DNA from 2 places in the Bacillus sp. z50 genome. Region 2 is predicted to be linked to the other one. Evidence: predicted binding sites of a transcription regulator. Region 2 holds the regulator's gene; the other holds the start of a gene.

Region 1 (7,892 bases), on a different contig from region 2:
GATATATATTTTCCTCAATAATAGTACTGTCTCCCATATGCTATCTACTCATCCTCTTGAACCTCTTGATTGGTTACCCTTTTTAATATATAAAGTAAAACTTTTTATCTATCCAATATTATTCCGTATAATGAGAGTTAATACAGCACGAAGAAAATAAGGAGACAGGTTATGGGATATTTTCAATCAGAGGAGACTTATCAATTATTAAATGCAGTAGGAGAAAATATTTTTATTTGTGATGATCAATTAACCATCATATTTATCAATCGTTACGCTGACAAATTAATTCAATGTCTAAGTCCTTTTACCGGTTTATCAAGTAAGGAAGAATATATCGGGAGAAACATAGCAGAATTTGATCAAGGGGGGAACTGCAAGAGGACAATACTCGAAAACGATTCCTTCCCCAATACCAGCAGAATTATATTTTTCAATAAATACACAGCTAAGATTGCAATAAGTCCCTTTACATTCAACAATGGTTTAACAGGTTATATGCTCACTTGGAAGGATGTAACCGATTATGAAGAAGAAATACATAAAGGGCATTCGATGATGGAAGAAATGTATGCTCCTATCATCAAAACAATTCTGGATGATGTACTTTTAATGCCCATTACTGGATTTTTGTCGGAAGATCGTCTTCATAAGATCAAAGAGAAGGCTTTATATGAAAGCTCTGATAAACAGGCTTCCTATATGGTGATTGATTTTACTAGCGTAACTTCACTGGATGACGAATATATTGTGGCAGAGCTGGAGGTCATCTCTCAATCCCTTGCTTTATTGGGTACAGAAGCTATATATACAGGCCTGTCCACTACTCTTGTCCGCCAAATCGTAAACCAGGGAACAAAAATAAAGAATGAAACATTTGCTACGTTTAATCAGGCTATGAATCATATCTGCAAAATAAAAGGCTACAAGTTGGTAAAATATTAATCTTGATCTTCCTCTTCAGCTTGATTTATTAAAATCAAGCTGTTCTTTTTGTCAACTGATTTGCAAACGAATGACAATTCGTTTGCGCAGCTTTTGTGACAATATTGTTTCATAAATTTGAATTAATTATAGTAATTTTAGTTTAGTTATAGATATTTGCAAATTATAGGACTATTATATCTAATATAAACAAGGTCATTGTAAATTTAACTAATTATTAATATATACATAGGGATAACCTACTAAACAATTTAAACTATTTAAGCCAACTCTTCATTCACGCAAAAATAATTAGTTACTTTTATAATAGAGGTGACAGCACTTTATAAATGGTTTTTTTTCGTCTGTTTTGTGAATGAATGAACAATGCATAAGAATTGAAAGGTGTGAACAGTTAAATGGAAGTATTGGATCTCGCTAGGTTTCAGTATGCAGCAACTACAATCTATCACTTCTTCTTTGTACCACTATCCATTGGATTGGTATTTTTAGTTGCTATTATGGAGACATTGTATTTTTTTAAGAAAAAAGAAATTTATTTGGACATGGCAAAGTTTTGGGGAAATATCTTTCTCATCTCTTTTGCTGTCGGAGTAGTTACAGGAATTATCCAAGAATTCCAGTTTGGAATGAACTGGTCAGAATACTCCCGCTTTGTCGGAGATGTATTTGGTGTTCCATTGGCTATTGAAGCCTTACTGGCTTTCTTTTTAGAATCCACATTCATTGGTGTATGGATGTTTGGGCGTGACCGATTGCCAAGATGGGTTCATTTACTATCTATATGGCTTGTATCAATCGGTACCATTTTTTCTGCCTTGTTTATTCTCGCTGCGAACTCTTTTATGCAGGAACCAGTTGGGATTGCGATTGAGAATGGCAAAGCTGTATTAAATGATTTCGGGGCATTTATCACAAATCCTCAGCTGCTTGTTGAATTTCCACATACGGTCTTTGGGGCTTTTGCAACCGGAGCCTTCGTAGTAGCTGGGATCAGTGCATTTAAAATATTGAAAAAGCAAAACTTAGATGTATTTAAGAAATCATTTACGATCGCTATGATTGTGGCGATGATCTCAGGACTTGGAATCGCATTTACTGGTCACTGGCAGGCACAGCATTTAATGTCCTCACAGCCTATGAAAATGGCAGCCAGTGAAGGTTTATGGGAAGATAGCGGTGACCCGGCAAGCTGGTCGCTAATTGCTAATATTGATGAAGAAACCCGTGAAAACAAGTGGTCTGTTGAAATCCCTTATGCTTTAAGTATCTTAGCCTATAATAGCTTTGAGGGATCTGTAGAAGGAATGAATACACTCCAGGAGAAATACACAGAGCTTTATGGTGAAGGCGATTATATCCCGCCGGTAGGAGCTGTTTATTGGAGCTTCCGCATTATGGTTTTCGCTGGTGCTATTATTATGGGCTTAGCAGCCTTAGGACTATTATTTATCAAGAAAAATAACCTAATAAATCAATCACTCTATTTAAAAGCAATGGTTGGAGCAATAGCCCTTCCTTTTATCGCCAATACAGCTGGCTGGATTATGACTGAAATTGGCCGGCAGCCTTGGACAGTCTTTGGATTATATACGACTGCACAGTCCGTATCCCCTAATGTTACTGCAGGACAGCTGTTAACATCGATTATTGTATTTTTGGGGGCCTATACTGTTCTTGCTGTCGTATTAATCACTCTTATTGTGAAACAAATTAAAAAAGGACCATACCAAACCACTGATACAAAACCAGATGTAGATTTATTTGACAAGGAGGCCTTTGGAGCATGAGTCTAAATGAGTTATGGTTTATCCTTGTAGCTGTTTTATTTATTGGTTTCTTTATTCTTGAAGGCTTTGACTTTGGCGTGGGAATGTCCACTCGTTTTCTCGCGCGTAATCAAAAAGAGCGGGATCAGTTGGTTTCTACCATCGGGCCTTTCTGGGATGCAAACGAAGTATGGTTGATTACTGCAGGCGGTGCTATTTTTGCGGCATTCCCTGAATGGTACGCAACCATGTTCAGTGGGTACTATCTACCATTTGTTTTATTCCTGCTGGCCTTAATTGTACGAGGAGTTGCTTTTGAATTCAGACATAAAGTCCATGAAAAGTGGATCAGTTTCTGGGATTGGATGATATTTGTCGGCAGTATAATACCTGCTTTTGTATTGGGTGTTCTTTTTACTAGCCTTGTACGTGGAATGCCAATTGATGCATCCAAAAATATGTATGCTAGCTTTGGAGATTACTTTGACCCCTACTCCATTGTTGGCGGAATCGCGATGATTGTGTTATGCCTTGTGCATGGTTTAACATTCATCGGCATTCGGACAGAGGGGCAGATTCGTGATCGTGCACGTTCTTTAGTATCAAAAATATATTTAATTCTATTAGCAGGTCTTATAGTTTTCGCCGTACTAACCTATACAATGACAGACTTATTTGAAGTACGGCCGCTCGCTACACCATTATTCCTGCTCGGTGCAGTTGTAACAACCGTATTAGGTTATGTATTCTCAGCAAAGAAAAGGGAAGCTTTAGCCTTCACTATGACGGCTTCAACTATGCTATTTACTGTTACGATGTTATTTGTTGGTCTGTTCCCAAGAGTAATGGTCAGTTCAATTAGTTCCGAATATAACTTAACTATATTGAATGCTTCCAGTGGACCATATACCCTTAAGGTGATGACCATCGTAGCATTAATATTACTTCCCTTCGTTCTTGGCTATCAAATATGGAGCTACTATGTATTCAGAAAGCGTATTTCTGATAAGGAACCGGTGAGTCATTAATGATAAACAAAGAGATTTTAACTATAAAAGGAATAAAGAGCACCATGACATTCCTATTCGTGATTTCTTTATTACAGGGGATTGCCATTATTATTCAGGCCATCTACCTTGCTGAAGGGATTACAAACTTATTTAATGGGGAAAAGCTGTCTGAACAGCTTATCCCCTTCCTTTTATTCGTATTAGCTTTTTTGGTACGCCACCTTTTGACTTTTATTCGTGATAAATGGATGGATCGCTTTGCCTCCGAATCAGGGACAGCGATGCGAAAAGAATTATTGAAGAAATTATTTGAATTGGGTCCTCGATTCACCCAATCCGAAGGGACAGGAAGCTTAGTAACAATGGCTTTAGAAGGTGTTTCCCAGGTTGAAACGTATTTAAAGCTTTTCTTGCCCAAGATGATGAGTATGTTCCTGATTCCTCTGTTAATTGTAGGGTTTATGCTGACGCTTGATTTGACTTCTGCGGGAATTGTAATCATTGTACTCCCTATTCTTTTATTCTTTATGGCTATGCTTGGGATTGCAGCAAAGCGTAAGGCTGATAAACAATATGAATCCTATCAAGTCCTTTCCAACCATTTTGTTGATTCCTTACGTGGCTTGGAAACTTTACGACTTCTGGGCTTAAGTAAAAAGTACGATCGAAATATCAAAAACGTAAGTGAACGTTACCGAAAAGCAACGATGGGGACACTGCGAATTGCATTCCTTTCAACATTCGCGCTCGATTTCTTCACCTCCCTTTCAGTCGCTATTGTCGCCTTATTCCTGGGTGTTCGGCTTATGGAAGGTGCAATTTTATTAGGACCGGCACTTACGGTATTAATCCTTGCTCCTGAATACTTTTTACCGATTCGGGACTTCGGAACAGATTACCACGCTACTTTAGACGGAAAAAACAGTATGTCTGCTATTCAACGGATTATTAATTGGCCGCTTGATCTAAAACAAAAACAAAATACAACATTCTCTACTTGGTCAAATCAGGATTCCTTAACCATTAGCAACTTGACAGTCCAACACATGGAATCCAATCAATCCGCTTTGAATGATCTATCATTTTCATGGAAGGGATACGGAAAAATCGGTATTATTGGCGCAAGCGGTGCCGGAAAATCTACCTTAATTGATGTACTGGGCGGATTTTTAAACCCTACATCCTGCACAGTTACTATTAACAATCATTCCTATTCCTCTTTTAAAGAAATGAGCTGGCAGGATCAATTGCTATATATTCCACAGCATCCTTATCTATTTAATGATACTGTGCGAAACAATATTACATTTTACACTCCAAACGCCAGTGAAGAGGAAATTCAGTTGGCTATTGATCGAGCAGGATTAAAAGAAGTTGTTGATTCCCTACCAAATGGATTGGATGAACAGATTGGAGAAAGCGGTCGTATGCTGAGTGGCGGTCAGGAACAACGAGTTGCTTTAGCACGGGCATTCCTTGATAAAAATAGAAAAATTCTCTTGTTTGATGAGCCAACTGCTCACCTTGATATAGAGACGGAATATGAATTAAAGCAAAATATCGTTCCTTTATTTGACGATCATCTTGTATTCTTTGCGACTCATCGACTTCATTGGATGACAGACATGGACCAAATTATTGTTTTAGATCAAGGGCGTATCGTTGAAATCGGAAGTCATGAGGAGCTATTAAAAAAAGAAGGCCATTATTATCAATTAATTAAAGAACACTTAGGGGGAAATGAGGTGCACCATGGCTAAGAAAAAAGACTCTATCTCCATTCTCAATAACTCGTGGGTTGGTCCTTATTTATCCCAAAATAAGTGGCTCTTAACTATCGTAATTGTACTTGGTGTTGGCACATTCTTTAGCGCAGGTGCTTTAATGTTTACATCTGGCTATTTAATATCCAAATCTGCCACTTTACCAGAAAACATCCTCCTTGTGTATGTACCGATTGTCTTGGTAAGGCTGTTTGGAGTATCAAGGCCAGCCTTTCGTTATGCTGAACGCTTAAGCAGCCATAGCCTTGTTTTAAAAATACTATCGAGTATGCGGGTCCGTTTATATAGAGCACTTGAACCAGATGCTTTAGATTTCAAATCCCGATATAAAACCGGCGATTTGCTTGGTGTGATGGCTGATGATATTGAGCATCTTCAAGATTTATATATTAAGACAATCTTTCCATCTATCATAAGCATCGGTTTATATATGTTAATTGTCTTGGCATTAGGATTCTTTTCTATTCCTTTTGCGCTTCTAATGTTTCTATTGTTATTCGTCCTGATTATTTTGTTTCCTCTCGTATCACTATTAGTGACGCGTGCAAGACATGCACAAATGAAAAATGCAAGAAACGGACTATATCAATCTCTGACAGATGCTGTTATGGGAATTGGCGATTGGATGATTAGTGGCAGACAGTCCGATTTTATCGAACGTTATGAAAAAGATGAAAAAAAGGTTGATGTACTTGAAGCAAAGATCAATCTATTTCAACGAAAACGTAATTTTCTCTTTCAAGCTGTCATATTGGTTATTATTGTGGCACTTGCCTGCTGGATTACCTTACAGGTAGAAGCCGGACAATTCTCTCCTATTTGGATTGCAGCTTTTATTCTAGTAGTGTTCCCATTAGTCGATGCTTTCGCCCCATTATCCGATGCTGTTAGCCAGGTCTCCAGTTATAAAAGTTCATTGGAGCGAATGAATGGCTTACAGGAAGAAAAAGAATTAATAGGATTAACAAACAATGAAAACACGAGCGAATTTGATGATTTGAAGGCACAAACTGCATTGCCTATCACCTTTAATCAGATTAGTTTTTCTTATTCTTCTATTGACGAGAAGGTATTGAATAATTTAAACTTTACCATTCAGCCTGGCGAAAAAATTGCGATGCTGGGTAAAAGCGGAGCGGGGAAAAGTACAATCGTAAAGCTTTTATTAGGTGCATATAAACCTAATCAAGGAAAAATCAGTATAGGAAATAAAGATATTTCTCTTTTAGATTCTCGAATTACAAGCTTCATTTCTGTACTCCATCAGAAACCACATTTATTTGATACAACCGTTATGAATAATATACGGCTGGGCAATCCAAATGCTTGCGATGAAGAGGTATATGAAGCTGCTAAATTAGTTAGGATGCATGATTATATTGAATCTCTTCCAAATGGGTATCAAACGCGTATGCATGAATTGGGAGGGCGTTTTTCAGGCGGAGAACGTCAGCGTATTGCGCTTGCGAGAATACTTTTACAAAAAAATCCGATTGTTATTCTAGATGAACCAACTGTCGGTCTTGATTCGCAAACCGAACGCAGCCTCCTTGAAACCATATTTAAGACGTTAAATGGTAAAACAATGATCTGGATTACCCATCACTTAATGGGTGTGGAAAAAATGGATAGAGTTCTGTTTCTTCAAGACGGGGAAATCAGTATGAACGGTTCTCATGAAGAACTTCTTCAAATGATGCCCCATTATACAAAACTATATAAATTGGATATGCCACAGCTAAATAATTAAAAACAAAAGCGCTTGAGACATATACCCGTCATCAAGCGCTTTGTTTTTATTCTGCTGGCAATTTCTCAGCTTGGTTCCAATTTACCAGGCCATCGTCTTCATCGAATTCGATCATGACATCAACAACGCCCTTTTCCGCTAAGATTTGCTTTTTAAGACGATCTTTAATATCGTCCATATCGGCAACCGTTAAAGACAGATCAATTTCGACACAGACTTCTACATGAAAATCCTCGCCCTCTTTAATTACGACTACCTTCTGAACATCCTTGATATCTTTATCAAGAAGAACCAGATCGCCAATATATTGCTCCATCAGTTCATCAGCTTCACCAAGGGCACCTGCTGCATTGTCGAAGAATACTTTACCAACTACAAATAACATCATCATGCCGATAAGAATGGAGGCAATTCCTTCAGCTGCGTGTAGGTTTGTTAAATGTGATATGACAATCGCGATGATCGCTAAAACCCCACCTGAAGTAGCAACTAGGTCTTCCAAAAACACTAGCCTAGTTGCAGGCTTCGCTTTACCAAAATAGGTGAAGCTTTTATATAAGAAAGACAAGCCTTTCGCTTCCACTCCGACTTCATGCATAATTTCCTTCATTGCTTTAACTAAAACAAAAACTTC
Region 2 (7,892 bases):
CCTTCAACGATTGTAGTTGTTTCTTTTGTAACAACAACTTTCGCAGCGCGTCCAAGAGAAGTTAATGTAGCAGATTTAAGGTCACGGCCTAGTTCTTCAGTGATTACTTCACCGCCAGTTAATGCAGCGATGTCTTCAAGCATAGCTTTACGACGGTCACCGAATCCAGGAGCTTTAACAGCTACTGCATTGAATGTTCCGCGAAGTTTGTTCACAACTAGAGTTGCTTGTGCTTCACCTTCAACATCCTCAGCAATTAGCAATAAAGGTTTACCTTGTTGAACAACTTGTTCAAGGACAGGAAGTACTTCCTGGATGTTAGAGATTTTCTTATCTGTGATCAAGATGTATGGATTTTCTAGTACAGCTTCCATTTTATCGGAATCTGTTACCATGTATGGAGAAGAATATCCACGGTCGAATTGCATACCTTCTACTACATCTAGTTCAGTTGTAAATCCTTTGGATTCTTCGATTGTGATAACTCCGTCGTTACCAACGCGTTCCATTGCTTCAGCAATTAGAGCGCCAACTTCTTCGTCAGCAGAAGAAATCGCAGCAACTTGTGCAATGGATTCTTTGCCTTCGATTGGTTTGGAGATTGCTTGTAATTCTTCAATTGCAACAGAAACAGCTTTTTCAATCCCTTTACGAACGCCCATTGGGTTAGCGCCAGCTGTTACGTTTTTCAATCCTTCACGAATCATAGCTTGGGCAAGAACTGTTGCAGTAGTTGTACCGTCACCAGCAATTTCATTTGTTTTGCTTGCTACTTCTGCAACCAATTTAGCACCCATGTTTTCAAACGCGTCTTCAAGCTCGATTTCTTTTGCGATTGTTACACCATCATTTGTGATAAGTGGGGAACCGAATTTCTTTTCAAGAACAACGTTACGTCCTTTTGGTCCAAGTGTAACTTTTACTGTATCAGCTAATGCATCTACCCCACGTAACATAGCGCGGCGAGCTTCTTCACTAAATTTAATATCTTTTGCCATACGTAAATTACCTCCTCGATTTTTTTGTTATGTCTTATTTTTTAATCGACATTTTCGTTAAGCAATAACGGCCAAAATGTCGCTTTCACGTAAAATTAAGTATTCTTTACCTTCGTATTTAATTTCTGTACCTGAATATTTAGAGAAGATAATATGATCGCCTTCAGATACTTCCAATCCTACTCGCTCACCATTCTCAAGGACACGGCCTGTTCCTACCGCTACAATTTTGCCTTCAGATGGTTTTTCTTTGGCAGTGTCTGGTAACACGATGCCGCTTGCAGTTTTTTCCTCTTGTGCGACAAGTTCAATCACAACGCGATCTCCTAGTGGCTTTAACAAGTAAAACTACCTCCTTAAAGTTATCTCCATTTTTATTAGCACTCATCATCGTTGAGTGCTAACACAATTTATAGTTTAAATAAAGAACCAATGATTTGCAAGTAATATTAGTTAAAATTTTTAAATTTTATCACCATTTATTTATCTTACCCAAATAAGGTCTAAATATCCTTTTTATTTCAGTTTGGTAGATGAAGAGAAGGAAAATGTTTCGCAATTGTAACTATGAGGTAAAAACGGTTAAAATTAAAGATATACGCAATCTAATATCTATATAAAAGATTAAGGGAGTTTTTCTATTTGAAAAAATATTACTGGTCAATTCTCATTACCTATATTGCCATGCAATTTTCTTCTATTCTTGGTATCCCAATTATGCTGGTTTTCTTATCGAACACGAATATCCCCGCGGAACGGATAGAAGTATTGGCTGCAGGGTATTGGATTGTTATAAGCTTTATTCTGGCTTCTATCATTACTCTAGTCCTACTGAGATATGAAAAAAATAATAGAAGCTTAGGCGATCAGGCAAGTGTGGGAGCTTCGATCGGCTGGGCAATTGGCGGAGTATTTCTTGCTTTGTTTTCACAATCTATAGCTGGTAATATCGAACGAATTATTGGTATTCCTACCGGGTCTGAAAATACACAGAATATACTCGGTCTCATTGAGGCAGTACCGCTTGTTATGGTAGTCAGTTCTGTACTTGGGCCATTTTTAGAAGAGATTGTCTTTAGGAAAATTATCTTTGGCACATTACACAAGCGATTGAATTTCTTCCTGAGCGCGTTAATCAGTTCACTGATCTTTGCCGTTGCTCACATGGAATTTGTACATATCCTGCTTTATACAGCAATGGGATTCACATTTGCTTATTTATATGTTAAAACAAAGAGAATCCTTGTTCCTATTTTTGCCCACATTACTATGAATACATTAGTTGTAATCGTACAATCACTTTACAAAGATGATATATTAAAAAATATGGAAGAGCTTAATAAAGTTCAAAGCTTTATCGGAGGTTTGTTATGAGACGTTCACCGTTGTATATGGCAACGACTTACTTAATTTTAGGTGCTATTTTTATATTTTTTGCTGTTCAAAATGTATCACGCAGCGGTTGGGATTTCTTTACCTATTTCCTGATCATACTGGCTACACTTGATGTTGGTTCAGGAATCCGCTTGGTGATGATTCATAAGCAAATAAAGAAAATGAAAAGTGAAAAACCAAAAGAATAACAAAAAAAATCTCGGAGGGAAAACCTTCGAGATTTTTTATTCTGTATCTTCCGTATTTCCGGATGGATAATGTTTAAGAAAATATACTAATGATTGCAATTCGACTGCAAGGTCAATATGATGGACACGAATGCTGTCTGGCACATTCAGACGTGCCGGCGTAAAGTTTAAAATAGCCTTAATGTTCGCAGCCACTAAACGATCTGTAATAGATTGGGCAACCTGTGATGGAACTGTTAAAATAGCTACACTAATATCTTGCTTTTCAAGTTTTTTCTCCAGTTCATCCATATGATAGAGCGGAACATCCCCTATAAGGGTTCCTACTTTATCAGGAGAAACATCAAACGCCATTTCAATCTTTGTATTATTATTTTTCATAAAATTATAATTTAAGAAAGCTGTACCTAGATTCCCGACTCCAATTAGAGCTACCTTTGTAATCTCATCTTGATCGAGAGTTTTTCTAAAGAAGGATAATAGATAATTAACATTGTAACCATACCCTTTTTTACCTAAAGCACCAAAGTACGAGAAATCTCTTCGTATAGTAGCTGAATCTACTTTAACAGCTTCACTTAGTTCTGCGGAAGAAACTCGTAGTTTTCCTGACGCGTGTAGATTTTGTATAAAACGATAATATAATGGAAGTCGTTTGGCTGTAGCCTGCGGTATTTTAGTATTTTCCTGCAAAATTAATTCCCTTCTCCCTATTCTTTCTTGTCAATCGTTACTCCATATATCAAAACTGCCTTTGATAATCCCGACTGGTTTTACCCCCCGGTTTTCCAATGAAAATAGTTTCCTTCAATAACCATTGATTTTTCGATTGCTTTGCACATAACATATAAGGTTAATCAAGTATTGCTGAAACAGCTGTTATTTCTTACTTTCGTTTTTAAGATTATACGAATAATTAATCTATTCATATTTTCAGCCTTTTTCCATATAAAATCAATATCTAATCCTTGGAGTGCCCGGGTATCACATAGAAATTATATCAGAAGTTTTCTTCACTACCATAATTCTAACTATCTTAGCTATGTATAATACGCCGCTTTTTTATCAATGATTCGTTACTTTTATATTCGAGCAAAATACTAGGACTAGCGGTTCTGATTGTTTCCAGGTTACCTCCGCGATACCAATCATATGGGATCTTTCCTGATTAATAAAGCACGTAAATTCACTGAAAGTTTATTCTCCTATTCCTATTCTATAATATTTCTATCATTTTTGGTAATTTTTGTGTGAGTATTCACAAATTTTCTATTAAGTTGCGGTGCTTATCAAGAGTAGGCTACACTTAAGGTATGTACTTCTTGAGGTGAGAATATGATTATTTTACAAGTTAATAATGTATCCAAATATTATGGAGCTGAAGCAATTTTATCTACTATTAAGCTCGAAGTTCAAACGAAAGACCGTATAGCACTTGTTGGCAGAAACGGTGCAGGAAAATCCACCCTGCTTAAGATCATTGCAGGTCACCTTTCACATGACAGTGGGGAGATCTATAAGCCAAAAGATGTTTCGATTGGATATTTGGCTCAAAATACCGGTCTCCAATCAGACCGCTCTATTTGGGATGAAATGATCTCTGTTTTTGAAGGCTTACAAAAACAAGAAGATGAATTGAGATTATTGGAAAAATCTATGGCTGATCCTTCTGTCTACAATGATGAACAAAAATATAACCGGGTATTAAAAGATTACGATCGTCTCCAGGAGCAATTTAAAAATTCTGGCGGTTACCAAATGGAAGCAGATGTACGTTCTGTCTTACACGGTCTGCGTTTCTCGGATTATGATTATACTACATCTATTAATTCCTTAAGCGGCGGCCAAAAAACCAGGCTTGCACTAGGTAAATTATTATTAACGAAACCTGATTTACTGATTCTAGACGAGCCGACCAACCATCTTGATATCGATACATTAAGCTGGCTCGAAGGCTATCTTCAATCTTACCCTGGCGCTATCCTAATTGTTTCCCATGATCGTTATTTCCTTGATAAGGTTGTCCATCAAGTAATGGAGCTTTCCCGAACATCAATTAAGAAATATACAGGGAATTACAGCAGATACTTAGAGCAAAAGGCAGAGGAATACGAACGTAATGCAAAGCTTTATGAAAAACAGCAGGATGAGATTGCAAAATTAAAAGATTTTGTCCAAAGAAACATGGCCAGAGCATCTACAACTAAACGAGCCCAGAGCCGGCAAAAGGCCCTGCAGCGTATGGAAGTAATGGATCGGCCCTTGGGCGATGAAAAATCAGCTAATTTTACCTTTGAGATTGAAAAGCAAAGTGGTAATGAAGTTCTTCAGGCAAATGATTTGTCTATTGGATATGAAGCATCTGTTGCCAGCCACTTGAACTTTAGAATCACTAGAGGAGAAAGCATTGCACTGATTGGTCCTAATGGGGTAGGGAAATCTACTTTATTAAAAACATTGATTAACAGAATTCCGGCTTTGCATGGAGATTTTCAGCTCGGTGCCAATGTGACACTCGGATATTATGATCAAGAGCAGGCTAATCTATCGTCCAACAAAACTGTGCTAAATGAGTTATGGGATGACTTCCCTAACCAACCTGAAAAGGATATCCGATCCATATTAGGAAACTTTCTATTCAGCGGAGACGATGTAATGAAAACTGTCTCTACCTTGAGCGGTGGTGAAAAAGCACGGCTGGCTCTTTCAAAATTAATGATGCAAAAAGCCAACCTTTTAATTTTAGATGAGCCGACCAACCACTTGGATTTGGACAGTAAATTAGTGCTTGAAAATGCACTGGTTGATTATTCAGGCACTCTCCTCTTTGTATCCCATGACCGTTACTTTATCAATCGAATTGCCGATAAAGTATTGGAAATGAAAGCAGATGGTACAATTGAATACTTGGGAGATTATGACTACTATATTCAGAAAAAACAAGAACAAGCGGAACTCGCTGAACTGGAAAAACCAGCGGATTCTATCTCCAACAATCGCCCTGTTTCAGATAAAACTACTTATCAGGAGGACAAGGAGCTTAAAAAGAAAGAGCGCCAACGCCAAAGACGTATCGCAGAAATTGAAACTACCATTGAAGAACTTGATACACGGATATCCGATTTAAATACACAATTATGTGATCCGGAAATCTATCAGGACCATGAGAAATCATTGGAAATCCAGACAACTCTTACAGCAACTGAAGAAGAATTGGAAGCATTAATGGAAGAGTGGACTTCTCTACAAGACGAATAAATCAAGATAAAAAACCAAGTTAGGGATGGCTTGGTTTTTATCAACATTTTTATCCACATTAAAAAAGTTATAAAATAAGGTTTATTTTGATTTTTCCACATTATCCACAGATTTCAAATCTTTTATCCACAGAATCTGTTGATAACACGTAGTTATCCACAATTATTCGAGTGCTTTTACTTTTCAATCAATTTTTTTACCAATAAAATAAGGCTGGGACAAAAGGTTTCCAGCAACTAAAAAAGCCGAACTATTATAAAGTGCAGTTTAAGCATTATTAATAATAGTTCGGCTTTTTCTATTTAGTTTAATAAAAATTCAATACATCGTTCGGTTTTGGACACAGCAAATTTAGTTATGTCCCAGCCTCATTTTTTATTCCAATATCAATCCTGGATTTGCATTTAAGTCCATGGCAGCTCGTTTGCCTTTTTCAAATGCAATACTACCTGCTGCAGCAATCATTGCTGCATTATCTGTACATAAATAAAGTGGAGGTATAATCAATTCTACTTCCTTTTTGTCTATAAAAGCTTTTTCTAATTTAGTTCTTAATCCTTTATTGGCAGCAACCCCGCCGGCTAACAGTACTTGTTTCACCTGGAACTCCTCTGCTGCTTTTACGGTTTTAGTTACTAAGACATCAATTACACTTTCCTGAAAGCTGCAAGCCAGATCCTCAGGAGCTAACACTTCACCTTTTTGGTTGGCATTATGCAATGTATTTATAACAGCCGATTTTAATCCGCTGAAACTGAAATCATATGAATCCTCTTCTAGCCATGCACGAGGCAGTTTAACTGTTGGCTGACCTTCATGCGCCAGTCGATCAATATGAGGGCCGCCCGGATAAGGTAGCTTTAGCGTACGAGCTACCTTATCATATGCTTCACCGGCTGCATCATCTCTTGTTTCCCCTATAACGTCAAAAGCTCCATGCTCCTTCATCAACACCAGCTCCGTATGGCCACCGGATACAACCAATGCAAGGAGGGGAAAGGAAAACTCAGTGAGAATTCTGTTTGCATATATATGTCCAGCGATATGATGTACATTAATAAGTGGAATTCCATGAGCAAAAGCCAATGCTTTTGCCGCATTTACGCCTATTAAGAGAGCTCCCACTAACCCAGGACCTTCAGTAACCGCAATTCCATCAAGATCATCCCAAGAGATTTCTGCTTTCTCCAATGCCTCTTCAACTACAAGGGTAATTGCTTCAACATGATGCCTTGAAGCAATTTCAGGAACGACTCCGCCAAAACGTTTATGGCTCTCGATTTGAGAAGCTACAACATTTGAAAGAATTTCTCGGCCATTTTTTATTACTGCTGCTGCGGTTTCATCACAGCTGGTTTCTATACCTAATATGATTTGATTTTCTTTATTCACCATAATTCCACCCACATTACTAATGCATCTTCCATATTGTCTGTATAATAAAACTTTCTTATGCCACCGTCTTTAAAGCCCAATTTTCGATAGAGACTTTGAGCAGTTTGGTTTCCGATCCGTACCTCGAGAGTCATTCTTTTCACTCCCATGCTTTGTGCCTTGCCCAACATACGTACCATTAATTCTTCCCCGATTTTTTTGCCTCTCCATTCCGGCAATACAGCAATATTCGTGATATGGCCCTCATCGAGGATGAACCAAGTACCGCAATAACCAATTACTTTCCCCTGGTCCTCTGCTACCAAATAATACGCATATTGATTGTTCATCAGCTCATTATAAAAAGCTTCTTTGCTCCATGGCAAAGTAAAAGAAGCATGCTCTACCTCAATCACACTATCAAGATCCTCTACAGTCATCTTACGAAATGTAATCGTCTGATTCATTACTCTTCCCTCTGTTTCTCTTGAGCTTCTAACCATTTCGCCTCAGCTTCTGCTAAACGTACGTAATTGGGGACAAAGGTGTGGATATCATCACCAGGCAGATTCATGCCATGCAATGCTAATTCACCCGGCCTGGCCTGATGCAACGATAAAGGTGCCATAATAGCCTTATCTCCAAGAATTTCTGTTAGGGCCTCGATATGAATAGGAAC

What was found. The regulator Rex, encoded in region 2, represses fermentation and respiration genes when NADH is low (regulators of the CRP and FNR family bind a similar motif). The targets are predictions, from matches to a motif close to TTGTGAAATATTTCACAA.
Region 1: the regulator Rex is predicted to act here: its motif matches at 1,295-1,312, upstream of AC4G3N_RS04055 (cytochrome ubiquinol oxidase subunit I).

What each region holds. Positions count from the first base shown of each region.
Region 1 covers NZ_JBZFQL010000001.1:859,526-867,417, forward strand. The annotation lists gene AC4G3N_RS04050 (hypothetical protein) at 172-945, shown strand; gene AC4G3N_RS04055 (cytochrome ubiquinol oxidase subunit I) at 1,344-2,735, shown strand; gene cydB (cytochrome d ubiquinol oxidase subunit II) at 2,732-3,742, shown strand; gene cydD (thiol reductant ABC exporter subunit CydD) at 3,745-5,484, shown strand; gene cydC (thiol reductant ABC exporter subunit CydC) at 5,477-7,258, shown strand; gene AC4G3N_RS04075 (cation diffusion facilitator family transporter) at 7,305-7,892, opposite strand, start outside.
Region 2 covers NZ_JBZFQL010000008.1:80,826-88,717, forward strand. The annotation lists gene groL (chaperonin GroEL) at 1-998, opposite strand, end outside; gene groES (co-chaperone GroES) at 1,056-1,340, opposite strand; gene AC4G3N_RS17735 (CPBP family intramembrane glutamic endopeptidase) at 1,641-2,372, shown strand; gene AC4G3N_RS17740 (YdiK family protein) at 2,369-2,581, shown strand; gene AC4G3N_RS17745 (redox-sensing transcriptional repressor Rex) at 2,618-3,277, opposite strand; gene AC4G3N_RS17750 (ABC-F family ATP-binding cassette domain-containing protein) at 3,917-5,839, shown strand; gene tsaD (tRNA (adenosine(37)-N6)-threonylcarbamoyltransferase complex transferase subunit TsaD) at 6,215-7,231, opposite strand; gene rimI (ribosomal protein S18-alanine N-acetyltransferase) at 7,228-7,680, opposite strand; gene tsaB (tRNA (adenosine(37)-N6)-threonylcarbamoyltransferase complex dimerization subunit type 1 TsaB) at 7,680-7,892, opposite strand, start outside.